4 regions of the Candidatus Pantoea soli genome follow, and region 1 is predicted to be linked to each of the others. Evidence: riboswitches for the same ligand, from Rfam matches in the RefSeq annotation. Region 1 holds a riboswitch; each other region holds the start of a gene.
The links. Region 1 has a riboswitch for thiamine pyrophosphate ahead of thiM (hydroxyethylthiazole kinase). Riboswitches for the same ligand answer to the same signal wherever they lie in the genome.
Positions count from the first base shown of each region.

Region 1 (7,285 bases):
GAGCTATCTGCGTCAGCCGATAATCCTCGTCACGGCATTCGCCTTCTTCTGTTACAACTATATTCTGTTCTTTTTCCTGAGCTGGTTCCCGGCTTATCTGGTGCAGGCGCACGGCCTGGATATCAAAGCCATGAGCATCACCACCATGATCCCGTGGATCGTCGGCTTTATCGGCCTGGCGCTGGGCGGCTGGATTTCAGACAAAATTTTTCAGGTTACCGGCAGACTGCTGCTGTCGCGCAAGATTGTGCTGGTGGTTTCGCTGCTGGCGGCGGCGGTGTGCGTGGCGCTGGCGGGCACCATTAAAGAGGTCAATTCGGCGGTCATCATGATGTCGATCTCTATCTTCTTCCTCTATATCACCGGCGCAATTTACTGGGCAATTATTCAGGATGTGGTGCATCCGAGCCGCGTCGGCAGTATCAGCGGATTCATCCACCTGACGGGTAGCCTGTCGGGCATCATCGGCCCGATTGTCACTGGCTTTATCGTGCAGCACACCGGCAAATTTGACAGCGCGTTCGTGCTGGCGGGTGGCGTCGCCGCACTGGGCGCGCTGCTGGTGCTGTTTGTGATTCGCAGTCCGAAGTCGGGCGATACCCCGGTTTCTGTTTAATCCACTGACCGACCGGGCGTACGCCGCCCGGTCTGCTGAAAGGAATAGCCATGTTAGAACCCGATCGCCTGCCGGCCGACGTGCAGCAGCCCGCTTATGACCGCCGCAGCCTGACTACCCGCATGGTGCATATCGGCTTTGGTGCTTTTCATCGCGCCCATCAGGCGCTGGCGGCCGATCGCCTGGCCGCACAGGGCAGCGACTGGGGCTACTGTGAGGTCAACCTTAACAGCGGCGCGCTGATCAGCGCGCTGCGCCAGCAGGACCATCTCTATACCCTGACGGAAATGGCCGACGACCACCTGCAAACGCGCGTGATTGGCGTGATTACTCAGGCGCTGCATGCGCGCAGCGACGGCAGCGCGGCAGTGACAGAGGCCATGTGTCAGCCAGACGTAGCCATTGTTTCGCTGACGGTAACGGAAAAAGGCTACTGCGCGCTGCCGTCGAGCGGGCAGCTGGATTGGGACCATCCGGATATCGTGCACGACCTGGCGCATCCGCAGACGCCACGCTCGCTGCCCGGCCTGATTCTGGCCGCGATTGCGCGTCGTCGCGAGCGCCAGCTGCCGCCGTTCAGCGTGATGTCATGCGATAACATGCCGGAGAATGGCCAGGTCACGCGCAACGTAGTGACGCAGCTGGCACAGCGCAGCAACCCGGCGCTGGCGGAGTACATTCAGACGCACCTGACCTTCCCTTCAACCATGGTGGATCGCATTGTGCCGGCCATGACCGACGAGGCGTTTACCCGCCTGGCGGCGCGCCTCGGCAGCCACGATCCGGTTGCGGTTGAAGCGGAGCCGTTTTTCCAGTGGGTGATTGAAGACAACTTTGTGAAGGGTCGCCCGGCCTGGGAAAACGCGGGCGCGGAGCTGGTCAGCGACGTGCTGCCGTTTGAAGAGATGAAACTGCGCATGCTGAACGGCAGTCACTCGTTTCTGGCGTATCTGGGCTATCTGGCCGGTTATACACATATCAGCGACTGCATGGCTGACGCCCATTTTCGGGCCGCCGCCCGCCGGCTGATGCTGCAGGATCAGGCGCCCACCCTGCGTATCCAGGGTGTCGATCGGGTAGCTTATGCCGATGCGCTGCTGGCACGTTATCAGAACCGCGCCATTCAACACCGCATCGCTCAAATCGCCATGGACGGCACGCAAAAGCTGCCGCAGCGTCTGCTGGACAGCGTGCGCTGGCATCTGCGCAACGGCACGCCGTGCGATTTTCTGCTGCTGGGTGTGGCAGGCTGGATGCGCTTTATCAGCGGTGTGGATGAACAGGGCGCGCCGATTACCGTGCGCGATCCGCTGAGCGCGCAGCTGGCAGGCATTGTCGCGAACAGCGAGGATGGCGCACAGCGCGTTGCCGCACTGCTGCGACTGCAGACGGTGTTCGGCGACGACCTGCGCTATCACACCGCCTTTGTCTCGCGGCTGACCGAACTCTATCAGCAACTGCGCACCGCCGGCGCGCGCGCCACGGTCCAGGCCCTTGTCACAGAAGGGTCAGGCGGTTGCACAAATGTGTAGCGCGGACGCAGCGTGCTGATTAGACTGAGCCTTTCTCATCGGGCTGGTCAGCGCCAGCCGTAATACGGATATTGCTGCATGTCGATTGCCTATACCATCACCACCAGCGAACCGGTGAATCAGCAGATTTACCGCTACCTGCGCAAGGACATCGTGACCTGCGTCATCCATCCGGGCTCACTGCTTTCAGAGAAAGAAGTGTCTGCGCGCTTCAACGTTTCGCGTCAGCCGGTACGCGAGGCGTTTATTAAGCTGGCGGAAGCCGGTCTGGTGCAGGTATTGCCACAGCGGGGCACGTTTGTGCGCAAAATCTCAGCGCAGCGCGTGGCTGACGGACGCTTTATCCGCGAAGCGGTGGAGATTGCCGTAGTGCGCCGCGCCGCGCTGGAGATCGGGCCCGCGGGTTTAATGGCGCTGGAGCACAATCTGCAGTTGCAGCGTCTGGCCGCCGAACGCCATGACAGCCAGGCCTTTCTGGCGCTGGATGATGAGTTTCACCGCCTGATCGCCGAAGGCATCGACTGCCTGCTGGCGTGGGAGACGGTAGAAAACATCAAAGCGACACTGGATCGCGTGCGCTTTCTGACGCTGAGCGAAGTGTCACCCCCGGAAAACCTGATCCAGCAGCATGAAGAGATTTATCAGGCGCTGAAAGCGCAGGATGCCGACGGTGCGGAAGCGGCGATGCGGCGACATCTGCAGGAGATGATCCTGACCATCACGCCGATTGCTGAGCGCAACAGCGCCTGGTTTGAGGGGCTGTAACGCGCCGCGCCCTGCTCTGCCGGACAGCTGCGAACGCTGCCCGGCCTGCAGCGCAGCGGGCGCGTTACGCGTTTTGACCTCCGCCCGCGCCACAGCCCTGTCCGCCTTGCGGCAGCAGCGCTACCACCAGCGGTGAAAGTGGTGCACCGGTCCGATACCTTTCCCGACCTCCAGCGAATCCGCCTGCAGCAGCGCGCCCTGCAGCCAGGCTTTGGCCTCTTCCACCGTGGCGGCCCAGTCGCTGTGGCGCGGTCGCAGCGCAGCCAGCGCCGCCGACAGCGAGCAGCCGGTGCCGTGCGTGTGCCGGGTATTGACGCGCGGCGCGGTGAAGCGCTGGCGGCCGGCGCGGGTGATCAGCCAGTCCGGGCTCTCACTGTGCTGCAGATGGCCGCCTTTCATCAGCACCGCCTCGCAGCCCAGATCCAGCAATGCAGCGCCCTGCTGCAGCATGCTCTTTTCATCCTGCGCCACGGCACACCCCAGCAGCGCGGCGGCTTCCGGCAGATTCGGCGTGATCAGCGACACCTGCGGCAGCAGCCGTTCGCGGATAGCGGCAACCGCCTCCGGTGCCAGCAGCGCATCGCCGCTTTTAGCAATCATGACCGTATCCAGCACCACAAACGGCAAACGGGCGCGATTCAGCTTCTCCGCCACCACCTCCACCACCGCCGTTTCCGCCAGCATGCCAATTTTCGCCGCATCAATGCGCACGTCGTCCAGCACGGAATCCAGCTGAGCCCCGACAAATTCCGGCGCAATGCGATACACCGACTGCACGCCGCAGGTGTTTTGCGCCACCAGCGCGGTGATGACGCTGGTGCCGTACGCACCCAGCGCGGAGAAGGCTTTGAGATCGGCCTGGATCCCGGCACCGCCGCTGGGATCGGTGCCGGCAATGGTCAGCGCGTTGATCCGTTTCATACTGCTACCTCCAGCGTCCACAGCGCGTCGATAAAGGCCGCAACAAAGCTGCCCGGCCCGGCCACGCTGCGAGCCGCCTGTTCGCCGGCCAGCGCCATCACGCCACAGGCGGCGGCGATATGCTGCAGCCTGTCGCCCGGCAGGCTGGCAAAGGCGGCGACCACAGCCGATAGCGCACAGCCGGTGCCCACCACGCGCGTCATCAGCGGACTGCCGCCTGGAATAGCCAGCATCCGGCTGCCGTCGGTGACGTAATCCACTTCACCGGTTACCGCGACAAGGGTGCGGTAACGCTGCGCCAGCGCCGCGGCGGCATCGAGTGCGGCATCCGCCTGGTGCACGCTGTCCACCCCGCGCCCGCCAGCCGACTGCTGTGCCAGCGCCAGAATCTCTGAGGCGTTACCGCGAATGGCGGCGGGCTGCAGCGGCAGCAGCTGCTGGCAGAATTCCGTGCGCAATGTCAGCGCGCCCACGGCGACCGGGTCCAGTGTCCACGGCTTGCCGGCCTGCTGCGCCGCCTTTACGGCGGTCAGCATCGCTGCGCTGCGCTCCCGCGTCAGGGTGCCGACATTGATCACCAGCGCATCGGCAAAGCCGGCAAATTGCGCCGCTTCCTGCGCATCAATCACCATTGCGGGTGAGGCGCGCAGCGCCAGCAGCACATTCGCGGTAAAGGTTTGTACCACATCGTTGGTCATGCAGTGCACCAGCGGTGCCTGCTGACGCAGCAGCAGCAGTGAGTGCGCAAGCTGCGCGGAGGAGAGAAGGTCAGGCTGTGTCATAACGCTCCTAACCGGCGATCAAGAAGGCGAATGCGGTCAGGCATCTGACTTCCCTACGCTGGCATTATCCAGATCAGGTAATACGGGTTTTTCTCAGCCTTCACAAAGAAGGGCACCCCGAGTCATGCACGCAATGCGCGCGCGTCACCAGCATAATCGCAGCGAATCGGCTTGTAAATCATGTGGGTGCTGGCCAGAAAGCGGGCGCAGATCAGGTTGAAGCGTGCGCCGGAAATGCGTAAACCGCGGTGCCGATCAAAAAAGCCTGTCTGCGCAGAGGGGTCTCCGCAGCGCTATTGTGATTGAACAGGGGCAAAACCGGCTATTTTTTCCTCACCTGCTCTCGGTTTGATGCGCGTCAAACTGCGGCGCGGCAGAAAACGGCCTAATCCCTCTCCGGACATTCTTCACTGGCCTCACTGCTCCGGATATCTGCATGTTGTCAAAACTGTTTAGTCTGATTCCCCATGGCCACCGCTGGCATCGCATCAGGATTTCCCGCAAAGGCGCCCTGCGTCCCGGCAGCCGCGCCGGCCTTGCCACGCACATCACCGCACGCTGCCAGCGTTGCGGGGCGCGGATAGAGAAAATCTATTATCGCGATATCAGTGATGCGCAGGCGCGGCGCTGGCTGGGATAAAAAAAAGCCCCGCAACACAGGTTGCGGGGCGGTTGCGTGGCTATCGCAAAATCTTATTCAGCCGGTTGCGTGCGGATCAGGTAATCAAAGGCGCTGAGTGACGCTTTCGCTCCTTCACCGCTGGCAATGATGATCTGCTTGTACGGCACGGTGGTGCAGTCACCGGCCGCGAACACCCCTTTCAGGCTGGTTTCGCATTTTGCATCGATGATGATCTCACCCATGCGGTTGCGCTCCACTGCCCCTTCAAGGAAGCCGGTATTCGGCAGCAGACCAATCTGCACGAAAATGCCGCTGAGGGCAAGGTCGTGGCTGGTCTGCGTGGTGCGATCAATATAGCTCAGGCCGGTGACTTTGCTGCCGTCGCCTTTTACTTCCGTGGTCTGCGCATTCAGAATCACATCTACGTTTTTCAGGCTGCGCAGCTTATCCTGCAGCACTTTGTCGGCGCGCATTTCACCTGCGAACTCCAGCAGCGTAACGTGCTCGACAATCCCGGCCAGGTCGATAGCAGCTTCAACGCCGGAGTTACCGCCGCCGATGACAGCGGTGCGCTTGCCTTTAAACAGCGGGCCATCGCAGTGCGGGCAGTAGGTTACGCCTTTGGTGCGATACTGCTCCTCACCCGGTACGCCCATGTTGCGCCAGCGTGCTCCGGTGGCAATGATGATGCTGCGTGATTTCAGCACCGCGCCAGAGGCGGTTTCAATGGCGTGCAGGCCGCCCTCTTTCGCCGCAGGAATCAGCTTGATGGCGCTCTGGGTATCAATCACGTCCACATCGTAGTCGTCGACGTGTGCGCGCAGTGAACCTGCCAGTTTCGCCCCTTCGGTTTTCGGCACCGAAATGTAGTTTTCAATGTCTACGGTATCCAGCACCTGGCCGCCGAAGCGTTCGCCCATCAGGCCGGTACGGATGCCTTTACGCGCAGAATAAATGGCTGCCGCTGCACCTGCCGGGCCGCTGCCGACAATCAGCACGTCGTAAGCGGCACGCTTGTTCAGCTCTTCCGCGGCGCGCTTATCCGCATTGGTGTCAACCTTGCCGACAATTTCTGCCAGGCTCATGCGGCCCTGACCAAACTCGTTGCCATTCAGGTACACCGCCGGCACGCCCATAACATTGCGCTCGGTGATTTCATTCTGGAACATACCGCCGTCAATTGCCGTGTGGCTGATGCGCGGGTTCAGAATCGCCATCAGGTTCAGCGCCTGCACCACGTCCGGGCAGTTGTGGCAGGAGAGCGAATAATAGGTTTCAAAATGCAGGTCGGTATCCAGCGCCGCCACCTGATCCAGCAGGCTCTGCGCTTCTTTCGACGGATGCCCACCGGTCTGCAGCAGTGCCAGTACCAGTGAGGTAAATTCGTGGCCCATCGGCGAACCTGCAAAACGCGGGCCGCTGTGGCTGCCTGGGTTGGTGATCAGGAAAGAGGGTTTACGGACCGGGCGATCGTTCTCTTCACGGAAGCTGACTTTATCAGACAGGCTGGCGATATCCGTCAGCAGCGAACGGATCTCTGCGGATTTCGCACCATCATCCAGCGTGGCAATCAACTCAACCGGTTTTGTTAATTTCTCAAGGTAAGCCCTGAGCTGGGTTTTTAAGTTAGTGTCGAGCATAGTGAGTTCCTGTGAAGAAAATCGGGTGCCGCAGCACCCGATAGAAGAAAGATCGAAGGGCCTGAACAGACTTAGATTTTGCCAACCAGGTCCAGAGAAGGTGCCAGCGTTGCGTCGCCTTCTTTCCATTTAGCCGGGCAGACTTCACCTGGGTGAGACGCCACGTACTGAGCCGCTTTCACTTTGCGCAGCAGATCGGATGCGTCACGGCCAATGCCTTCTGCGGTGATCTCGATGGCCTGGATGATACCTTCCGGGTCAACGATGAAAGTACCGCGGTCAGCCAGACCTTCTGCTTCACGCATGATTTCGAAGTTACGGGTCAGTGCGCCAGTCGGGTCGCCGATCATCGCGTATTTGATTTTCGCGATGGTTTCAGAAGAACCGTGCCAGGCTTTGTGGGTAAA
Region 1 covers NZ_CP032702.1:2,411,940-2,419,224, forward strand. Annotated here, with positions in the region: gene D8B20_RS11215 (MFS transporter) at 1-616, shown strand, start outside; gene D8B20_RS11220 (mannitol dehydrogenase family protein) at 667-2,148, shown strand; gene D8B20_RS11225 (GntR family transcriptional regulator) at 2,227-2,913, shown strand; gene thiD (bifunctional hydroxymethylpyrimidine kinase/phosphomethylpyrimidine kinase) at 3,034-3,834, opposite strand; gene thiM (hydroxyethylthiazole kinase) at 3,831-4,616, opposite strand; TPP riboswitch at 4,650-4,746, opposite strand; gene D8B20_RS11240 (hypothetical protein) at 5,053-5,256, shown strand; gene ahpF (alkyl hydroperoxide reductase subunit F) at 5,310-6,878, opposite strand; gene ahpC (alkyl hydroperoxide reductase subunit C) at 6,950-7,285, opposite strand, start outside.

Region 2 (7,285 bases), on a different replicon from region 1:
GTAATGCTGCGGTGGCCTTTGCCTTCCCGCCGCTGCTGTCGCTGGTGGGCAATAACGCCTTCTTCATTTTTGCCGGGATTAACGTGGCATCGCTGATTTTTGTCATGCTGGTGCTGCCGGAAACGCGCGGCAAATCACTGGAGCAAATTGAAACGCACATGCGTGAACGCTTCGGTGACGCGGCGGCAGACGCGTCTTCTGCGGCATAATCCTGCGGCGATTATTCGTTGTCGACCGTGCGGCGCTTTGCCTCACGGCGACAACGTTCCGAGCAATACTGCACCTGCTCCCAGCACTTCTCCCACTTTTTCCGCCAGGTCATGGGTTTGTGACACTGTTTGCAGTAGCGCACTGGCAGCGATTGCTTGTTGCCTTTAAACGTCTTCATCCGCCTTTTTCTCCACGCATTACTTCGCTGCCGCCGTTGTCATTCAGCTGCACGTTTTATTGCCGTTTTACTAATAATCTTCCATCGCGATAAAAGCGCGTGTGCGACTGCTTAATTAAGCAGCAGTGCAAACAGGGCCGCATTAAAATAGGAATTTTTACCTGTATTACTTTTTGCCGGCCTATTATATTGCCGACTGACGATGTACCGTCTGCCAGGGATACGGCGCACAAACAACAATCAAATTAACATAATGACATTCCATTAGCATTAATGGTAATGAGGATTTTAATGCTTTTAAAACGCAGCCTGAGTATTGCCGTGGTATTACTGGTGACCTTATCTGTAACCGCGTGTGGCATGTCACACCGTGGCCGAAACACCGCGATTGGCGCGGGTGTGGGTGCCGTGGGTGGCGCTGTTCTGACTGGCGGCAGCACCTTTGGTACGCTGGGCGGTGCAGCCATTGGCGGCCTGATCGGTCATGAAGTAAGCCGCTAATTTTAGTTTGTTGCAACGGTTTCATTATTTTAATAAATAGTGAAACCGTTAAATTCATTTATTGTTTTCGCGGCTTCCTTCCGCACCGTATAAACCAGATTGCTTTTCCGTACGCAATAAACCCTGCACAGATTTCGCTTAAATTCGGTACAGGGTGGTAATACCATCATCCTGCTGCAGCCTTTACTCCACCACAAGCTGATGAATAGCCAGCGCGGCGCGAGCGGCTTCCTGACCTTTTTTAATGAAATGGTCGCGATAGAAGTTTTCAATTACCTCTGCCGGCTGGAAATTGTGCGGCGTTAGCGACACCGAAAACACCGGTACATTGGTGGTCAGCTGCACGTTCATCAGGCCATCCACAACCGCCTGCGCGACAAAATCATGGCGATAAATGCCGCCGTCCACCACCAGCGCCGCGCAAACAATCGCATCATAGTTGCCGGTTTCAGCCAGACGTTTTGCCAGCAGTGGCATTTCAAAGGCGCCGGGAACATCAAAGGTTTTCAGCTGATGTTCAACCTGCTGTTCTGCCAGGGCCTGGCGGAATCCCACCAGCGCATTATTCACTATCTCGTTGTGCCATCCCGCTTTAATAAAGGCGATTCTGAAGGTATGCATAGGGCTTCCATAAGTAGCTGAAAAAAGCATAAGTGAATAAAAAATCTGTGATTTTTTTCACTCAGGCAAGGTGATTCTGGTATATCACATGTCGCGCGTGCGATCCACCACGCCCGACGCGCTGCTTGACGTCCGGCAGCGCCTGCAATACAAATAGAGCCGTCGGGGGAGTCTCGCCACAGAGACTGAGAGGCTGATAGCGCACTGCGCGGTTCAGCGACCCTTTGAACCTGACCCAGTTGATACTGGCGTAGGAAGACTGACGGCGTGCTGTAACGCGCTGTCTGGCGCAGAGCGGCATCCTGCCTTCGCGCTATCCCTTCTCCTGTATCCACGGGTCTCAGTCAACACTGAGAGGCCGATGTGAATTTCCTTCTGATTGCGGAACCGGCATTGTGAGCCGCTGGAGCGTACTGGGCTGCGGCGTGGCCGGTCTTTGTGTGGCAACCCTGCTGGCTGAACAAGGCGAAACCGTTGAGGTTTTCGGCGATGCATCCCGCCGTCCCGCCTCCTGGTTTGCCGGCGGGATGTTAGCCCCCTGGTGTGAAGCGGAAAGCGCCCCTGCGGATGTCATTCGCCTGGGACAACACGCCGCCGGGTGGTGGCAGCAGCGGGTCAGCGGCGTGGCGCACCGCGGTACGCTGGTGGTTGCGCCAGCGCGGGACAGCAACGAGCTGACGCGGTTTGCCCGCATGACAGAGCAGCACCAGTGGGTGAATCCTGCAGAGCTGGAGCCGGCGCTGGACGGGCGCTTTGCCCGCGGGCTGTTTTTTGCCCGTGAGGCGCACCTCGATCCGCGCATAGCGCTGACGGAACTGCGCGAACGCCTGCTGCAGCGTGGCGTATGCTTTGACGCCACTGCACCCTCCGGACGCATCATTGACTGCCGGGGTATTCACGCGCAGCCCGCACTGCCGCGTCTGCGAGCTGTGCGCGGTGAGATGCTGATCCTGCACAGCGATGAGCTGCACTTTTCCCGCCCGATCCGTTTACTGCATCCCCGCTTTCCCTGCTACCTGGTGCCGCGCCAGGGCGGGCATCTGATGCTGGGTGCCACCATGGTAGAGAGCCAGGATGCCAGCCCGATCAGCGCCCGCGCCATGATGGAGCTGCTGAGTGCCGCCTGGGCGCTGCACCCGGCGCTGGCCGAGGCGCGAATTATCGAAAGCGCCAGCGGACTGCGTCCGGCCTATCCGGATAACCTGCCGGAAATCCATTTTCACAATGAAACGTTTTACCTTAACGGCCTGTATCGGCACGGCTTTTTACTGGCACCGATGCTGGCAGAACAGCTGATGCAGCGCCTTTCCGGAGAAGTGATAAATGAATATTCAGCTTAACGGCCGTGAAATAACAACAACGGCGCGCACGCTGCGGGAGCTGCTGGCCGAACAGCAGATTGATGCAGGCTGTGTCGCCAGCGCGGTCAACGGCCAGTTTGTGCCCAGAAATCAGTATGACAGCCTGCAGCTGGAAGAGGGCTGTCAGCTGGAAGTGCTGTCACCAATGCAGGGAGGATAACGATGTTTTACGATTTTGCCGGCACTTCCCGCTTCCTGCTGGGCACCGCAGGTTACCCGTCACCTGCGGTGCTGCAGCAGGCCATTGCGGCTTCCGGCACCGGGATCATCACCGTCAGCCTGCGCCGCGAAGGCGCCGCCGGGGCGGCGTTTCGCGAGCTGCTGACCGGCCTGAAGCTGCGTATTCTGCCTAACACCGCGGGTTGCCATACTGTTAAAGAGGCGGTCACCACTGCGCATATGGCGCGTGAGCTGTTTGATACGCGCTGGATCAAACTGGAGGTGATTGGTCATGCCGACACCCTGCAGCCGGACCCGTTTGCGCTGGTGGAAGCGGCCCGCATCCTGTGTGAGGACGGGTTTCAGGTATTTCCTTACACCACGGAAGATCTCATTGTCGGTGAAAAGCTGCTGGAAGCGGGCTGCGAACTGCTGATGCCGTGGGGCGCGCCAATTGGGTCCGGTCAGGGGCTGCGCAACCTGGATGGTCTCAGGGCGATGCGCGCCTGGTTCCGCGACACGCCGCTGATCATTGATGCCGGTATTGGTGCGCCGTCGCAGGCTGCTCAGGCGATGGAATTGGGCTTCGACGGCATTCTGCTGAACACCGCCGTGGCCAAAGCCGGCGATCCACCCGGGATGGCCAACGCGTTCCGCCTTGCGATCGAAGCCGGGCAGGCCGCCTGTGCCGCCGGACTGATGGAGAAGCGCGACATGGCGGTCGCTTCGACGCCGATTTTTGGCATGGCCAGTTTCAGCTAAGGAGTGACGATGGAGCGCTATCAGCGGCAGATGATGCTGCCGGAAATGGGCGAGGCGGGGCAGCGCCAACTGGCGCAGGCCTGCGTGCTGGTGGTCGGTGCCGGCGGGCTGAGCGCCACGCTGTTACCGCAGCTGGTGGGGGCGGGCGTCGGCCGGCTGCGGCTGTATGACGACGATTGCGTGGCGCTGCACAATCTGCACCGGCAGACGCTGTTTACGCAGCAGGATGTCGGGCAGCCGAAAGTGCTGAGTGCGCGCCAGGCGCTACTGCAGCGCAATCCCGACGTTCAGATCGATATCGTCCAGCGCGCGCTGACCGCCAGTGCTATACCGCAGGCGGTGGTCGGCTGTGACCTGGTGATTGATGCCGCGGATAATTTCGCGGTGACTTATCAGCTCTCTGATCACTGTTTAGCGGCGGGCGTGCCGCTAATCAGCGCGTCGGTGCTGGGCCGGCAGGGCTATGTCGGCGGCTTCTGTGGCGGGGCACCCGGCTACCGCGCCGTGTTTCCGCAGCTGCCGGCTGCCGCCGCCAATTGCAATACCGCGGGGGTAACCGGACCGGCGGTGGCCGTGCTGGGCGCATTACAGGCGCAGATGGCGCTCAGTGTATTGCTGGGGTGGCAACCCTCACCGCTGGGCTGCCTGGTAAACTGCGATTTTGTGCACTGGCATTTCCGGCAGTTTCGTTTTGACGGCGCAGCAGATCCGACCGAAGCGGCGGTGCCGTTTATCGACGCGCAGATGCTGCGGGAAGATGACTGTATCGTAGAGCTGCGCAGCACAGCGGAAGCGCCGGAGAGCGTGGCCCCGCAGGTGGAACGCGTGCTGCCGGATCAGCTGGCGCACTGGCAACCCCCCGCGGATCGCCGCATTGTGCTGGTGTGTGCCAGCGGCATTCGCGCCGCGCAGGCCGCCACGGCGCTGGCGCAGCGCGGCTGTGACAGGCTGGCGATTCTGGCCGCGCGTCGGCCATGAGTACCGATATCGATTTCACTGAGGTCAGCTTTGGCTGGGGCGATGAACTGCTGTGTCAGCGCTTTAACCTGCACCTGCGCGGCGGCCGGATCACGGTGCTGCTCGGGCGCAGCGGGATCGGTAAAAGCACACTGCTGCGGCTGGTGGCCGGGCTCATCACGCCGCAGCAGGGCCAGCTGACCGATGTACGCAGCAGCGTGGCGTGGATGGGACAGCAGGATCTGCTCTATCCGTGGCTGAGCGTGCTGGAGAACGTCATGCTGGCGGACCGGCTGCAGGGAACCCGTCCCGACCGGAAGCGGGCGCTGGCGCTGCTGGAGCAGGTTCAGCTGGCAGCGGTGGCCAAGGCCGCCCCGCACGCGCTCTCTGGCGGGATGCGGCAGCATGTGGCGCTGGCTCGTACGCTCTATGCGCAGCGCGCGGTAGTGCTGATGGATGAACCGTTCGCCACCCTTGATGTGATGACCAAGCTCAGCCTGCAAACCCTGACGACCCGACTGCTGCGCGGTAAAACCGTGCTGCTGGTGACGCACGATCCGCTGGAAGCCTGCCGCATGGCGGATGACATTCTGCTGCTGCAGGGGACACCGCTGCAGGCGGAACGCTGGCCGGTACCGCACGGCAGCACACCGCGTGCCATTGACGATATGGCGCTGCTGCAGGCGCAGCGCGATCTTTTCTCCCGACTAAATACTGATGAACAAACTGTTTAGCGCGATCTATCTGATCGCCGTATTGCTGTGCGCGTGGCTGCTGGTTCGGCGCCAGGGCGTACCCGATTTTCTGCTGCCGGCGCCGCAGGCCGTGCTGCAGGCGCTGTGGCAACAGCGGCAGCTGCTGGCGCATCACGCCCTGTATACCCTGGCGGAAATGGCGCTGGCGCTACTGCTCGGCACCGGAAGCGGCGTTGCGCTGGCAGTACTGATGGCCGCCAGCCCGACGCTGCGTCGCCTGCTGTTTCCGCTGGTCACGGCCAGCCAGGCGATTCCGGTGTTTGCGCTGGCCCCCCTGCTGGTGCTGTGGCTGGGGTTTGGCATCGCCTCCAAAGTGGTGGTGGCGGCGCTGATCCTGTTTTTCCCGCTGTGTCTGTCGCTGTTCGATGGCCTGTGCCGCACGCCTGCGGGCTGGCTGGAGCTGGCGCAGACGCTCTATCCCTCACGCTGGCGGCTGTTCTGGCAGGTGCGCTGGCCGGCTGCGCTGCCGCAGTTTTTTTCCGGTTTACAGATGGCGGTGGTACTGGCGCCGATAGGGGTGGTGATTGGCGAGTGGGTTGGGGCAAGCGAAGGGCTGGGTTATCTGATGATGCAGTCCAGCGCGCGGCTGGAAACCGCCACCAGCTTTGCGGCGCTGCTGCTGTTGCTGCTGCTGGCGCTGGCGTTGTCGGCCAGCGTAGCGCATTTACGTAAAAAATATCTCTGGCATTCACATTAAGGATCTCGCCATGTTTCGCAGAGTATTGACCGTTTTTCTGTTATTCACCAGCCTTGCCGCACACGCCGAGCAGCATGTTCGTCTGCTGCTCGACTGGTTTGTTAATCCTAACCATGCGGCGATTTTCGCCGCGCAGTACAGTGGCGCCTTCAAAAAAGAGGGGCTGGAGGTGGAGATGATCGCGCCCGCTGATTCCGCCGCCGTGCCGCTGTTGCTGGCAGCCGGCAAAGCGGATCTGGCCATTGGCTACCAGCCACAGCTTTACACGCTGGTGGAGAAAGACGTGCCGGTTATTCGCATTGGCACGCTGATCAATCAGCCGCTCAACACCCTGACCACGCTTTCACCGTCCGTGCACACGCTGAAGGATTTTGCCGGTAAATCGATCGGCTATGCGATCCCCGGCTTTGAAGATGTGGCGATACGCAACATGCTGGCGTCTCAGGGGGTGGATGTCAGCACGGTTAAGCTCATCAGCCTGAACATGGATGCGGAATCGGCGCTGCTGACGCACAAAATTGACGGCGCCATGACGGTGTACCGCAACTATGAGTTGCTGGATCTGAAAAACAAAGGCGTTACGCCGCAGGTGTTCCGGCCGGAAGCGTTCGGCGTGCCGGCGTATGATGAGCTGATTATCCTCGCTAACCAGAAAACCGCCGCGCAGGACACGCGCGTGGCGGCATTTCTGCGCGGACTGGATGCCGGCGTAGCCTGGCTGCGTGCGCACCCGGAAGCGGCATGGCAGGCGTTTATCCAGCGCTATCCGGAACTCAATACGCCGCTGAATCACCAGGCGTGGCAGGCAACGTTACCTTTTTTTGCCGCGCACAGTGCCGCCCTGGACCGAAAGCGCTATCAGGCCTTTGGTGACTATATGAAAGCGAACGGACTGGTTAAAACGGTGGCGCCGCTGGATCGCTATTCGCTGTAGACGCAAGCTGGCGCAACCACAGGAAAATGCAAAGACAGAGACACCTGGTTACACCCGCGGCAGGGTTTTCGGAAAATACTGGAATTGTGTGACTGTCATCACTGTGTGAGGCGCGCTAAAATAATCGCTTCTCATTTCAGCAGAGGTTTT
Region 2 covers NZ_CP032703.1:374,873-382,157, reverse strand. Annotated here, with positions in the region: gene D8B20_RS19140 (sugar porter family MFS transporter) at 1-209, shown strand, start outside; gene D8B20_RS19135 (DUF2256 domain-containing protein) at 221-388, opposite strand; gene D8B20_RS19130 (YMGG-like glycine zipper-containing protein) at 680-889, shown strand; gene D8B20_RS19125 (6,7-dimethyl-8-ribityllumazine synthase) at 1,073-1,510, opposite strand; TPP riboswitch at 1,665-1,784, shown strand; gene D8B20_RS19120 (FAD-dependent oxidoreductase) at 1,906-2,850, shown strand; gene thiS (sulfur carrier protein ThiS) at 2,834-3,031, shown strand; gene D8B20_RS19110 (thiazole synthase) at 3,034-3,792, shown strand; gene D8B20_RS19105 (HesA/MoeB/ThiF family protein) at 3,802-4,770, shown strand; gene D8B20_RS19100 (ABC transporter ATP-binding protein) at 4,767-5,483, shown strand; gene D8B20_RS19095 (ABC transporter permease) at 5,467-6,201, shown strand; gene D8B20_RS19090 (ABC transporter substrate-binding protein) at 6,212-7,135, shown strand.
Region 2: it holds a riboswitch for thiamine pyrophosphate, as region 1 does, so the genes downstream of both, D8B20_RS19120 (FAD-dependent oxidoreductase) here and thiM (hydroxyethylthiazole kinase) in region 1, are expected to answer to the same signal.

Region 3 (7,285 bases), 1.6 Mb from region 1:
CGCGGTAATCCCGACCGGTCAGCACGCCGCCCCAGGTGTCGAACACCATTACCGACTGCGCACCGGCTTTGATTTGCGCGTTCAGGTAAAGAATGACGCTATCCGCCAGTTTGTTCAGCATCGCATGCAGCGTCTGCGGATCGGCGTACATCATTTTTTTGATTTTGGTGAACGCCTTGCTGCTGCCACCTTCAATCATGTAGGTAGCCAGCGTCCACGGACTACCGGAAAAACCGATCAGCGGTACTTCACCCTTGAGGTTATGGCGGATGGTGCGCACGGCATTCATCACGTAGCCCAGCGCGTCTTCCGGATCGGGCACGGGCAGTTTGTCTACATCCGCACGGCAGGTAATCGGGCGGGAGAAACGTGGCCCTTCGCCGGTTTCAAAGTACAGCCCCAGTCCCATCGCATCCGGAATGGTCAGAATATCGCTGAAGAGGATCGCCGCATCCAGCGCATAACGGCGCAGCGGCTGCAGGGTGACTTCACACGCCAGCTCCGCATTCTTACACAGCGACATAAAATCACCGGCCTCGGCGCGGGTGGCTTTGTACTCCGGCAAATAGCGTCCGGCCTGGCGCATCATCCAGACAGGGGTAACATCTACCGGCTGGCGCAGCAGGGCGCGCAGATAACGATCGTTCTTCAGTTCACTCATAATGGGCTCTCTCATGCTAAGGGCGGCAGTGTAGCATTTTCAGGCCGCGCTGGCGCGGCACAGCGCCACCGTGTCTTCAATCAGCCGGCGTGCGACAGTGCCCGGCGGTGGCAGTAACGGCAGGTCGTCGTAGCGGAACCAGCCGGCATCCAGCAGCTCTTTGCCGTCATGCTGCAGCTCACCACCGTCGTATTCGGCCATAAAGGCCATCATGAGCGAGTGCGGGAATGGCCACGGCTGGGAGGTCACATAGCGCACATTTTTCACCCGGACATTGCTCTCTTCCATCACTTCCCGCGCTACCGCCTGCTCCAGCGTTTCGCCGACTTCAACAAAACCCGCCAGCACGGTGTAGATGCTGTTGCGATGACGGGCGTGATTTGCCAGCAGGATCTCTTCACCGCGGCGGATCGCCACGATAATGCAGGGCGCAATCTGCGGATAGTAGCGTTCATGGCAGTGGTGACACAGGCAGGCGAACTCGCGCTTACTGAACTGCATTTCATGACCGCAGTATCCACACCAGCGATGCGAACGGTAAAATTCTGCCAGCTGCACACCGCGTCCGGCCAGCTGGAACAGGCCGACATCTTCGTCGATCAGCTGACGAACAGAGGCCATGCTTTCCGGACGCGCTTCACGTATCAGCCAGACATTTTCCCCCAGCCATTCGCCGATCTGCAGTCCCTGACAGCCCACCAGACCAAATTCTGCGGCTAAGCCATGCGGCAACGCGCCCTGCGGCAACCAAAGTTTCTGTTCCGAGCTGACAATCCACCAGCCAGCGTCTACGCTTGAGATCTCACGTTGCATCTTAATCGTTGTCCTTAGCGTCAAATGGCACGCTGAAATCATGCTGTTAAGTGTGTGTAATAAACAACTATAACTCACCTGGAGTCCCGTATGCTTACCCAGTTAGATAACCTGACCAGGCGTGTAGGTGGCGGTAATGAATTCGTCGACGCCTGGTTGCGCGACCGCCGGCAACTGCTTGTTGCTTACTACGCTTTAATTGGCATGAAGCCGCACAAAGAAGCGCTGAGCGCGCTGGATGAAGAGGCGCTGGACGGTTTCTGTCACTATCTGGTCGACTATCTCTCTGCTGGCCACTTTGGTATTTATGAACGCATCATCAAAGAGATGGAAGGCGACAGCCCGATGATTGCGTCCGCACAGATTTTTCCGGCGCTGGAGAGCAACACCGACCGCATCATGCAGCTGTATGACAGTCATCTGCAGCAGGCGATCAATGACGACAACTGCGTGGATTTCCAGCAGGCGCTGTCGGAAGTCGGTGAAGCGCTGGAGTCGCGTTTTACCCTGGAAGATAAACTGATTCAGCTTGCCTGGGATAACCAGCTGGCGCGCCCGCCGGTCGCCAACGACAGCACCATTGCCCGTCCCGCTTAAGCCGGCGCGGTGGTAAAAAACTTGTGATTCCTGAAAACCCCTCTTATGCTGAGTGGGTTTTTTTATGCCTGCCAGAGGCATAACGTTGGGGGTGTCGCTGCAGCAGCGGACACCCTGAGACGTACACCTTGTCGGAGTGCCCTATCGGGCTGAGACCGTTCATTCGGGATCCGCGGAACCTGATCAGGTTAGTACCTGCGAAGGGAACAAGAGTAGTCAGTATCAGCGTGTGGCTGGCGTTCCGCCGGTAACGGCACGCTTACTCCTTCCGGACTCCGGACAAGCAACTTCCCCTTAATGACAGGAAATTTGCTATGTCTGATGCTAAACCTTCTCGTCGCGAGCAACGCGCCCGGGCGCAGGAATTCATTGATTCACTGCAGGGAACCGCGTTCCCCAATTCAACGCGTATCTGGATCACCGGCAGCCGGCCGGATATCCGGGTGCCGATGCGTGAAATCCAGCTCAGCCCTACCCACACTGGCGGTACGAAAGATCAGCCGCATTACGCCGAAAATGAACCAGTGCCGGTCTATGACACCGCCGGCGCATATGGCGATCCGGCGGCGGCCATTGATGTCCATCGCGGCCTGGCGAAACTGCGCGCCGGCTGGATCGAAGAGCGTGGCGACAGCGAAACGCTGCGCCAGCAAAGTTCCGCCTACACCCAGCAGCGTCTTGCCGATGACGGCCTTGACCACCTGCGCTTTGAACACCTGCCCCAACCGCGCCGCGCCATTCGTGGCCGGCGGGTTACCCAACTGCACTATGCGCGCCAGGGCATCATTACGCCCGAGATGGAGTTTATTGCCCTGCGCGAGAACATGGGCCGTGAACGCATTCGCAGCGAAGTGCTGTTACAGCAGCATCCGGGCCACAGTTTTGGCGCGCAGCTGCCGCAAAATATCACCCCGGAGTTTGTCCGCCAGGAAGTGGCCAGCGGCCGCGCCATTATTCCGGCCAATATCAATCACCCGGAATCGGAACCGATGATTATCGGACGAAATTTCCTGGTGAAGGTTAACGCCAACATTGGCAACTCTGCGGTCAGCTCCTCAATCGAAGAGGAAGTGGAAAAGCTGGTGTGGGCAACGCGCTGGGGGGCGGATACGGTAATGGATCTCTCTACCGGCCGCTATATCCATGAAACGCGCGAATGGATTCTGCGTAACAGTCCGGTGCCCATTGGCACCGTGCCCATCTATCAGGCGCTGGAAAAAGTGAACGGGATTGCCGAAGATCTGAGCTGGGCAGTTTTCCGCGACACGCTTCTGGAGCAGGCAGAACAGGGCGTCGATTACTTTACTATTCACGCGGGCGTACTGCTGCGTTATGTGCCAATGACCGCGAAGCGCCTGACCGGTATCGTTTCACGCGGCGGCTCGATCATGGCGAAATGGTGCCTGTCGCACCATCAGGAGAACTTCCTGTATCAGCACTTCCGCGAGATTTGCGAAATCTGCGCCGCTTACGATGTCTCGCTGTCGCTGGGCGACGGTCTGCGTCCGGGTTCAGTGCAGGATGCCAACGATGAAGCCCAGTTCGCCGAACTGCGCACGCTGGGCGAGCTGACGCAAATTGCCTGGGAATACGATGTACAGGTGATGATTGAAGGCCCGGGTCATGTGCCAATGCAGATGATTCGCCGCAATATGACCGAGCAGCTGGAACACTGCCACGAAGCGCCATTTTACACGCTTGGCCCTCTGACCACGGATATTGCGCCGGGCTACGATCATTTCACTTCCGGCATTGGTGCCGCCATGATCGGCTGGTTTGGCTGCGCCATGCTGTGCTACGTCACGCCGAAAGAGCATCTGGGCCTGCCCAACAAAGAGGATGTGAAGCAGGGGCTGATTACCTACAAGATCGCTGCCCACGCGGCCGATCTTGCCAAAGGCCATCCCGGCGCGCAGATCCGCGATAACGCTATGTCGAAAGCGCGCTTTGAATTTCGCTGGGAGGATCAGTTTAATCTCGCCCTTGATCCGCATACGGCACGCGCTTTTCATGATGAGACACTGCCACAGGAGTCCGGCAAAGTGGCGCACTTCTGCTCAATGTGTGGCCCGAAATTCTGCTCAATGAAAATCACCCAGGAGGTGCGGGAATTTGCTGCCCGCCAGGAAGCGGAGGCGCAGCCGGTGGCGATCGGCATGGCACAGATGTCCGATGCCTTCCGCAGCCGCGGCGGCGAACTCTATCACGCCGCCGATGCCCTGAAAGAGGAATAATCATGACACACGCTTTTCCCGCGACCGCCCCGCAGCTGGGGCTCTATCCGGTGGTCGACAGCACGGCGTGGATCGCACGCCTGCTGGACGCCGGGGTGCGGACTATCCAGCTGCGCATTAAAGATCGTCAGGAGCATGAGGTCGAGGAGGCGGTGCGTACCGCCATCGCGCTCGGCAAACAGTATCGTGCCCGCCTGTTTATCAACGATTACTGGCGGCTGGCTATTCAGTATCAGGCTTATGGTGTGCATCTTGGTCAGGAGGATCTGGAGGTGGCCGATCTGGCTGCCATTCGTAACGCCGGCCTGCGTCTGGGGATCTCCACGCATGACGACGCCGAACTGGATCGCGCGCTGGCGCTGCGCCCCTCTTACATTGCCCTTGGCCACATTTTCCCGACGCAGACCAAAGAGATGCCTTCCGCACCGCAGGGCCTGACGGAACTGAAGCGCCATCTGGCGCGCTTACCGCATATTTCTACCGTCGCCATTGGCGGAATCACACTGGCACGTGCGCCAGAGGTGAAAGCCACCGGCGTCGGCAGCATTGCGGTGGTGAGCGCGATTACCCAGGCGCCGGACTGGCGTGCTGCCACCCGGCAGCTGCTGGATATCGCAGGCGCCGGAAGCGGGATCGCAGAGACGCCGTCATCTTCTGTATCCGGATAACGAAACGCGGAATCCGTTGCACAGCCTCAATCTTCAGCACTGGTACCGATACAGGAGATCGCTAAAGTAAGCCTGCCCGCTGTCGCTTGCAGCGGGCCAGGGCTGGCTTCCCCGACTCTCTGTCCGGCCCTGCCCTTCACGCTAATCCGTCACGGAGGAAGCAGGTGCATCGGTACTGGCTGCATGCATCGCACGCTCAATCGCCGCGCCCAGCTGCGCCACCGCCCGCTCGGTCTGCGCATTCATCGGCAGGCCATAATTCAGACGCAGGCAGTTGCGGTATTTCCCCGACGCCGAAAACAGCGATCCTACGGCGACCTGAATATTCAGCGCCCGCAATTCAGCATTCATCCGCACGGCGTCAAACGCTTCCGGCAGCTCAACCCACATCAGAAAACTGCCCTGCGGCCGCGACACGCAAATGCCGCAGGGAAAGTAATGACGCACCCAGCAGCTGAAGGTTTCATAGTTGCGCTGATACACCTGACGCATGCGGCGCAGGTGCGGCAGGTAGTGCCCCTGGCGGATAAACTCCGCCACCGCGTGCTGCGGCTGCGTTGCCGTCGAGCCGGTGCCGATGTATTTCATGTGCAACACGCGATCGCGATAGCGCCCCGGCGCGACCCAGCCCACACGCAGACCCGGTGCCAGCGTTTTAGAAAAGGAGCTGCACAGCAGCACGCGGCCATCCATATCCAGCGATTTCAGGGTAATTGGCCGCGGATACTCCCACGCCAGCTCGCCATATACGTCGTCCTCAATGATGGCGGCATCGAAGCGTTGCGTCAGCGTCAGCAGCGCGCGCTTGCGTGCTTCCGGCATGATAAAACCCAGCGGGTTATTGCAGTTGGGCACCACCACCACGGCTTTGATTGGCCACTGTTCAAACGCCAGCTCAAGGGCTTCAAGGCTGATGCCGGTTACCGAATCAGTCGGGATCTCAATCGCCCGGATGCCGAAGCCGCGCAGCGTCTGCATGGTGCCATGAAAAGCCGGCGATTCGACGGCGATAATATCGCCCGGCTCGCAGACCGCACGCACCGAGGCCGACAGCGCCTCATGGCAGCCGGTGGTAATAACAATATCCTCCGCCGTCAGCTGACAGCCGCTGTCGATGGCGAGGCGCGCGACCTCTTCGCGCAGGGCCGTCACGCCCAGCAGACTGTCGTAGTTAAGCGTGGCGATATCCTGCTTCTGCGCCTGGCGCGCCATGATTTTCCATAGGGGTTTCAGCGTTGGCTGTGATAAATCCGGCATGCCACTGCCGAGCTGCAGGGTATCGCCGCCGGTCCGGCTGCTGAGCAATTCCAGCACCGCGTCCCACTGCGTGATCTCAACCGGGCGCTGCACCGGTCGCGTCAGCGCAGGCACCGGCGGGGTGGCTTTGCGCGTGGCCACGAAATAGCCGGAACGCGGCTGCGGCACAATCAGCAGCTTCTCTTCCAGCAGATGGTAGGCCTGCTGCACGGTACTGATGCTGACGCCGTGTTCCAGACTCAGGGTACGCACCGAAGGCAGTCGCTCGCCGCTACGGTACAGCCCCTGTTCAATACGGTCCGATAACAAACAGGCCAGATGCTGATAGCGCGTCATTGTGTGCCTCTTTCAGACAGGAGTGACCGGAAAACCGGTACAGATGAAAGGCTTTTCTACCATTCAGATAGGGTGAAAGGCAATCTGTATGCAGAAGATATGTTTTTTTTGCGTCTGTATTGCGCAGTGCGATCAACGGAGAATGGGCCTCATACATCACACTGAGGACGAAGATTATGGAATTCGATCAGAATCGGGCCGCAAAACCGTTTAACGTCACGTTACCGGATATGTTGCGTGGGTTAGTACGCGTAGTGAAGCGCTGGCACGCGAAACGGCAGACCCGTCTCTTGCTGGCGAACCTGAGCGACGCGCAGCTGCGCGATATTGGCCTGACGCGACAGGATATCGATCGTCAGTGCTAAGAAACGCCGGGCGAAAAAAAACCCTGCCGGAGCAGGGTTTTTTATTGGTCAGCTGACGCAGCAGACGATTACTCGTCGTCGCTTCCGCCCAGACCTGCGTTCAGCAGTTCAGCCAGGCTGGCAGAGGCTTCATCCGCAGTAACCTGCGGTGCTGCCGGTACTTCGCCTGCCTGACGGCGACGCATACGATCCTGATGGTAAGCGTAACCGGTACCTGCCGGGATCAGACGACCCACGATAACGTTCTCTTTCAGACCGCGCAGTTCATCGCGCTTACCTGCTACTGCGGCTTCGGTCAGGACACGGGTGGTCTCCTGGAACGATGCTGCAGAGATGAACGACTCGGTTGCCAGA
Region 3 covers NZ_CP032702.1:221,690-228,974, reverse strand. Annotated here, with positions in the region: gene hemE (uroporphyrinogen decarboxylase) at 1-661, opposite strand, end outside; gene nudC (NAD(+) diphosphatase) at 701-1,474, opposite strand; gene rsd (sigma D regulator) at 1,565-2,071, shown strand; TPP riboswitch at 2,194-2,294, shown strand; gene thiC (phosphomethylpyrimidine synthase ThiC) at 2,386-4,305, shown strand; gene thiE (thiamine phosphate synthase) at 4,308-4,973, shown strand; gene D8B20_RS00990 (aminotransferase-like domain-containing protein) at 5,115-6,566, opposite strand; gene D8B20_RS00985 (DUF1127 domain-containing protein) at 6,743-6,931, shown strand; gene rpoC (DNA-directed RNA polymerase subunit beta') at 7,000-7,285, opposite strand, start outside.
Region 3: it holds a riboswitch for thiamine pyrophosphate, as region 1 does, so the genes downstream of both, thiC (phosphomethylpyrimidine synthase ThiC) here and thiM (hydroxyethylthiazole kinase) in region 1, are expected to answer to the same signal.

Region 4 (7,285 bases), 1.7 Mb from region 1:
GCGCGCTCAGCAGGCGCTGACGCTGGCGCAGCTCGCGGCTGCTCCACAGCAACATCAGGGTGAGTACCGCGCACAGCACGCCCGCCCCCAGCGCAATGCGCAGCGAGGTAAAGGTAGCCTGCCAGAGTGCGGGCTGTTGCAGCGCGCCCGCTACGCCGCCGTGTAACCCATCCACCACCACCGCCGCCAGCGGAGGCAGCAGTAGCAGCAGCGCCAGGCCAATCAGCAGTGCATCGGCCACGCGCGCCAGCCTGCTGTCCTGCGGATCGCGCCAGCCGCGCAGCGTCTGACTGCCCGGCGCGATAGCCTGACTGAAGCGCTGGCTCAGCAGCACCAGCAGCAGACAGCAGCCGAGCTGCAGCAGGGCCAGCAGCGCGGCGCGGCCAGGATCGTAATCAAAATTCAGTGCCTGATAGATGGCGAGTTCCAGCGTGGTGGCCTGCGGGCCGCCGCCCAGCGCCAGCACAGTGGCAAAACTGGCAAAGCACAGCATAAAAATCAGCGCGGCGGTGGGCAGGATCTGGCGGCGCAGCCACGGCCACTCCAGCCAGTGAAACAGCCACCAGCCGCGCATGCCCAGCTGGGCTGCCAGCTGCCGCTGCTCAGCGGGAATGCTCTCCAGCGCCTGCAACAGCATGCGGGTGGCCAGCGGCAGATTAAAGAAAACGTGCGCCAGCAGAATGCCCTGCAGACCATAGGGAGAGAAATGATAAGAGAGGCCGAGCGCGGCACAGAGCTGCGCCAGCCAGCCAGTACGCCCGTAAACGCTCAGCAGGCCAAATACCGCCACCAGCACCGGCAGCACCAGCGTCATGGCGCACAGGCGCAGCAGCAGGGCGCGGCCAGGAAAACGGCGGCGATAGAGCGCCCGGGCCAGCGGTATGGCAGGCACGACCGAGCACAGCGCAGAGAGCAGGGCCTGTTCAAATGAAAAGGCCAGTACATGATGCAGATAGCTGTCGCTCAGCAGCGCCTGCCAGTCGGTGGCGGGTGCGGCGGCAAGCAGCGCGCCAAATGCCAGCAGCGCCACCGCACACAGCAGCAGCGCGCTGAACGCCCCCGGAATCAGCCAGCCGGGCATTAACGGCTGACGGCCTGTTGCCATGTACGAATCCAGGCGGCGCGGTGTTCAGCGACCTCGGCAGGGGTAAACTGCAGCGCGTCAGCCGGCACCGGCAGCGTGGCGTAACCGGCGGGCAGCGCGGTTTTGATCACCGGATACATCCAGTTGCCGGTGGGTATCGTCTGCTGGAAGGCCGGGGACACCATAAACTGCATAAACTGCTGAGCCAGCTGCGGCTGCTGGCTGCCGGCCAGTCGGGCGGCCACCTCCACCTGCAGATAATGTCCTTCGCTGAACGGCGCGGCTGCATACTGATCTTTCTTCTCTTCGATCAGATGGTAGGCGGGTGATGTGGTGTAGCTCAGCACCAGATCGCCTTCGCCTTTCAGAAACAGGCCGTAGGCTTCACTCCAGCCTTTGGTGACCGTTACGGTTTTGGCCGCCAGCTTTTGCCAGGCCTGATCCGCATGTTCGCCAAACACTTTCTGCATCCACAGCAGCAAGCCCAGCCCCGGCGTGCTGGTACGGGGATCTTCATAGATCACGCGCCATTTTTCCGGGCTTTCTGCCAGCTCCCGCAGGCTTTTGGGCGGATTTTTCAGTTTGGTTTTGTCGTAAACGAAGGCGAAATAGCCGTAATCGAACGGAATGAACGTGCTGTTGTGCCAGCCATCCGGCAGCTGCAGAGTGCGGGTATCTACCTGGCTGGGAGCGAACAGGCCGGTTTGTTCCGCCGCCTGGACCAGATTGTTATCCAGGCCCAGCACAATGTCGGCCTTGCTGTTTTTGCCTTCCATACGAACCCGGTTAAGCAGGGAAACGCCATCTTCCAGCGCCACGTATTTCAGTTCGCAACCGCACTGCGCTTCAAAGGCTTTTTTTACCGCCGGGCCGGGGCCCCATTCAGCGGCGAAGGAATCGTAGGTATAAACGGTGAGGACAGGTTTGGCAGCAAGCGCCGGTGCGCATACCAGCAGCAGCACGGGCAGAACTTTGTTTAACACTTTGCGCTCCTTGAGGAGAAGATAACGTTGAGTCGCAAAGGATCTGAGCAGCAGGCCTCTCAAATCCCTACGCCGGTACAAACCGGATCAGGTTCGACGGGTCTCTCTCAGCCAGTTATCCGGCACCCCGTTGAGAACGGCTTAGTGTAGTCACTTCTGTGACAGCGCGAAAGCCTCACAGATCCGGCGGGGCGAACCAGGCGGACTTGAAATCAAACCAGCCCAGCGTATTGAGGCGCACGCCACGCATGCTGCGCTGCCCTTCCAGCAGCAGCCAGTGATGGAACAGCGGATGCAGGTAGTTGTGGCTGACCAGCTGGCGGCTCCACTCCGCCAGCGGCAACGCATTGTCGCGCCAGCGTGCGGCATCGGCTGACCAGTCGAGCGGAACACAGTGCTGCATCAGCGGCAGCTCATACAGCTGCGCAAACAGTGCATACTCCAGCGGCAGGGTGAAATTGACGCTGCCCAGCCAGATATCGCTGTCGCCCGCGCCGGCATACCACTCTTCATAGCTGACTTCACGCGTTATCAGCGTGACACCCTGCTGCGCCAGCAGCGGGCGCAGCGCACTGGCAATGCCTTCGTGTTCAACGTGCTGGCTGTACCAGCTGAGCGTCAGCTGCGTCAGCCCCTGCGGTTTGCTGACGGGATCGAGATCGCGCCGGTGATGCCAGCGCGGCAGCAGGCCATAAGCCGGAAACCAGTAGCGCTGATAGCCCACGCCGGCATGATTCAGCAGCGCCACCGGATTCAGCAGATAGCTGACCCAGCGGCGGAAGTCGGCATCGCGTCCGCGTGCGGATCGCTGATCGTACAGCAGAAAGTAACAGCCTTCTTCCAGCCGGCTCTCCTCTGACTTTTCATCTGCGCTTTCCCCTTCCAGCTTTACACCGGCATAGACCAGCTCATCGCTGATCTCCGGTAACACCCAGATGGAGACGTCATCAATCAGCGCGCGGTAGCCAAAGTAGTCGTCAAAAGCGGCAATCTTCAGCTGCGTCTGCTGATTACGCACCACGCTGTAGGGGCCGGTGCCAACCGGCTGCGCTGCAAAGTTGGGCAGCGCGGGCCACTCGCGCGGCAGAATCATCGCACTGACGCTGCCCAGCAGCCATGGCAGCCAGCGATCCGGCTGGCTGAGATGAATATCCAGCGTCCACGGAGCCGGCGCGTGCAGGCGGACCAGATGGGAAAACAGCGGCTGGCTGCGCACCCGTTCCAGCGAGGCGATAACATCCTCCATCGCCAGTTCGCGGCCGTGATGAAAGCGAATGGCCGGGCGCAGAAAGAAGCGCCAGTGCAGCGGAGACGTTTGCTGCCAGTGGTGCGCGATATCCGGTTCAATTTCCCCGTTTTCCTCATTTACCCGCGTCAGGCCGCTGAAAATCTGCCGTGCCAGATGGGTTTCCGAGCGGCGCAGCGGCGAACCCGGCAGCAGGCTGGGCAGCGGACGGTAGTAAAGCACGCGCAGAATATGTTTGCCCTGCCGGAAGCTGCGTCCCAGATGGGCGGCAATCATCTGCCGCACCTGATGCTTATCGCCGACCAGCTGAACCAGCTGGTCAATCCGATCCTGCTCCAGCAGTTCGTCGGCGCGCTGCTGCTGCAGTGCCAGTCCGGTGCAGCAGAAACGCAGCTGCGAACGTTTGCCGCGTCCGGCCTCCGCCTGCCACTGCAGCCAGCCCGCCTGCTGCATGGCAGCGAGCAGGTTGCGCATATGGCGACGCGAGCAGTGCAGCCGCGCGGCCAGCTCCTGCAGCGTGATCGCCTGATCCTCCCCCTGACAGTGTTGCCACAGGCGGATAAATTGCTGCTGCAGACGGGCAGAAGACATAAAAGGGGAACTCCTTTGCGACATCGCTCAGTTTTTACTGCCTCATATTAAAGGCATACTGCCTGCAACGGAAAGAGCGGGAGGCATTCATACATGAATGGCGCTCATCCCGGGATTCTGCCCAGGCGGAATCGTTTCTGAGTAGGGTGCAATTTCACCGCCAGCAGGGGATCTCTGCTGGCTTTTTTTGATCGGCTGTGAAATCGTCTACGCTCTTTTTTTGGGTTCTGCTTTTCTTCCTCAAAGGGATTTCTGCATGAAATCGCTGTTAACGCGGCCGCGCCGCCTCAATCCGGTTTATCTCTCCTTTATGGCCGTGTCGTTCATGGTGGGCGTCGCCGGCGCGCTGCAGGCGCCGACGCTGAGTCTGTTTCTGACGCGCGAAGTGCAGGTGCGGCCGTTCTGGGTGGGGCTGTTTTTCACCGTCAACGCCGTGGCGGGCATCATTATCAGCCTGCTGGTGGCGAAACGATCGGACACGCAGGGCGACCGCCGTAACCTGATTCTGTTCTGCTGCCTGATGGCGGTGCTGAATGCGCTGCTGTTTGCTTTTAATCGCCACTATCTGACACTGGTCAGCCTGGGCGTGCTGCTGTCAGCGCTCTCCAGCGTGGCGATGCCGCAGATCTTTGCGCTGGCACGGGAATATGCTGACCAGTCGGCGCGCGAGGTGGTGATGTTCAGCTCGGTCATGCGCGCCCAGCTGTCGCTGGCGTGGGTGATTGGGCCGCCGTTATCCTTTGCGCTGGCGCTCAACTATGGTTTCGTCACGCTGTTCTGCGTGGCGGCGGCTATCTTCCTGCTGAGTATGTTGTTGATCTGGCGTTCGCTGCCTTCCGTGCCGCGCGTCCTTGTCACGCCGGAGCAGGAACTGCTGCGCATCAGCCCGTGGAAAGACGGTCAGGTACGGTTGCTGTTTATCGCCTCGGTGGTGATGTGGGCGTGCAACACCATGTATATCATTGATATGCCGCTGTATATCAGTACAACGCTGGGCCTGCCGGAAAAGCTGGCCGGGCTGTTAATGGGCACGGCTGCTGGCCTGGAGATCCCCATCATGCTGCTGGCCGGACACTATGCAAAGCGCTATGGCAAACGTCTGCCGATGCTGCTGGCGCTGGTGGCGGGCGTACTGTTTTACCTCGGGCTGGTGCTGTTTCATTCACGCACCGCGCTGATGGTACTGCAGCTGTTTAATGCCGCCTTTATCGGCATTATTGCCGGAATCGGCATGCTATGGTTCCAGGACCTGATGCCGGGGCGCGCAGGTGCAGCCACCACGCTGTTTACCACTTCCATCTCTACCGGGCTGATCGTGGCCGGGCTGATTCAGGGTGTGCTGAGCGAGCGCTTTGGCCATGAATCGGTGTACTGGCTGGCGCTGGCGATGTCACTGGTGGCGCTGGGGCTGGCATCACGGGTGCGGGACGTGCGATAAGGGCAGAAGGGCAGATACAGGCCGCCAGGCAGGCAGGCGGCCACGTAATGCGAACCACCGGACGCACCGGCGGTGCGCCCGGAAAGCCTCAGCGTAAAAATGCCGGCTGGCTGGCTTCGTAGCGGGCAATTGCCGCTTCGTGCTGCAGCGTCAGGCCAATGCTGTCCAGGCCGTTAATCATGCAGTGACGACGGAACGCATCGATCTCAAAGCGGTAAACTTTATCGCCGGCGGTCACCGTCTGCGCTTCGAGATCCACGGTAAAGCGAATGCCGGGCTGATCGTTCACCAGGCGGAACATTTCATCCACCTCCTCTTCGCTCAGCTTCACCGGCAGCAGCTGGTTGTTGAAGCTGTTGCCATAGAAGATGTCAGCAAAGCTCGGTGCAATCACTACATGAAAACCAAAGTCAGTGAGTGCCCATGGCGCGTGCTCACGCGACGAGCCGCAGCCAAAGTTTTCCCGGGCCAGCAGAATGCTGGTGCCCTGGAATTCCGGTTTGTTCAGTACAAAGCTGGCCGTCGGCTGCGTGCCGGCATCGTCGTCAAAGCGCCAGTCGTGAAACAGGTGGGCACCAAAACCGGTGCGCGTCACTTTCTGCAAAAACTGCTTGGGAATGATGGCATCGGTATCGACGTTCGCGGCATCCAGCGGGGCGACGATCCCGGTGTGTTGGGTAAATTTTTTCGCCATGGCTTAAGCTCCCTGAGTTAATTCGCGAATGTCGGCAAAACGGCCGGTGACAGCCGCAGCGGCCGCCATCGCCGGGCTCACCAGATGGGTGCGTCCGCCGCGGCCCTGACGGCCTTCAAAGTTACGGTTACTGGTTGAAGCACAGCGCTCGCCCGGATTCAGGCGGTCGTTGTTCATCGCCAGGCACATTGAGCAGCCCGGTAAACGCCATTCAAAACCAGCGTCGAGGAAAATTTTATCCAGGCCTTCCGCTTCCGCCTGCGCTTTCACCGGACCGGAACCCGGCACCACCATCGCCACTACGCCCGGTGCGACTTTCCGCCCTTTGGCGATAGCTGCCGCCGCGCGTAAATCTTCGATACGCGAGTTGGTGCAGGAGCCGATAAACACTTTATCAATTGCCACATCGGTCAGTTTAATGCCCGGCTGCAGCGCCATATAGGCCAGCGCTTTCTCTGCGGAGGCGCGTTCCACCGGATCGGCAAAGGTCTGCGGATCGGGAATCGCCTGGTCAACCGCCATCACCTGGCCCGGATTGGTGCCCCAGGTAACCTGTGGCGCGATGTCCGCTGCGTTCAGGGTGACGACGCTATCAAAAATGGCATCGCTGTCAGACTTCAGCGTGCGCCAGTAGGCGACTGCCTGCTCCCACTGTTCGCCCTTCGGTGCGAACTGCTTGTCTTTCAGGTAGGCGAAAGTGGTGTCATCCGGCGCAACCAGACCCGCTTTTGCCCCCATTTCAATCGCCATATTGCACAGCGTCATACGGCCTTCCATGCTCAGCGCCTGGATCGCCGGGCCGCAGAACTCGACCACGTGGCCTGTGCCGCCCGCGCTGCCGGTCTTACCGATAATAGCCAGCACGATATCTTTGGCGGTGATGCCCGGTGCGGCTTCACCCAGCACCTCAATCTTCATGGTTTTGGCGCGGCCCTGTTTCAGGGTCTGCGTGGCAAACACGTGTTCCACTTCAGACGTGCCGATGCCAAACGCGAGGGAACCGAATGCCCCGTGGGTCGCCGTGTGCGAATCGCCACATACAATCGTCATACCCGGCAGCGTCATGCCCTGCTCAGGGCCGATCACATGAACAATGCCCTGGAACGGGTGGTTCAGATCGTACAGCTGAATGCCAAATTCGGCGCAGTTCTTCATCAGCTCCTGCATCTGAATACGGGCCATTTCGCCGGATGCGTTGATGTCTTTGGTCTGGGTCGATACGTTGTGGTCCATGGTGGCAAACGTCTTC
Region 4 covers NZ_CP032702.1:703,476-710,760, forward strand. Annotated here, with positions in the region: gene thiP (thiamine/thiamine pyrophosphate ABC transporter permease ThiP) at 1-1,105, opposite strand, end outside; gene thiB (thiamine ABC transporter substrate binding subunit) at 1,081-2,067, opposite strand; TPP riboswitch at 2,114-2,207, opposite strand; gene sgrR (HTH-type transcriptional regulator SgrR) at 2,243-3,904, opposite strand; gene D8B20_RS03200 (MFS transporter) at 4,161-5,342, shown strand; gene leuD (3-isopropylmalate dehydratase small subunit) at 5,431-6,036, opposite strand; gene leuC (3-isopropylmalate dehydratase large subunit) at 6,040-7,285, opposite strand, start outside.
Region 4: it holds a riboswitch for thiamine pyrophosphate, as region 1 does, so the genes downstream of both, thiB (thiamine ABC transporter substrate binding subunit) here and thiM (hydroxyethylthiazole kinase) in region 1, are expected to answer to the same signal.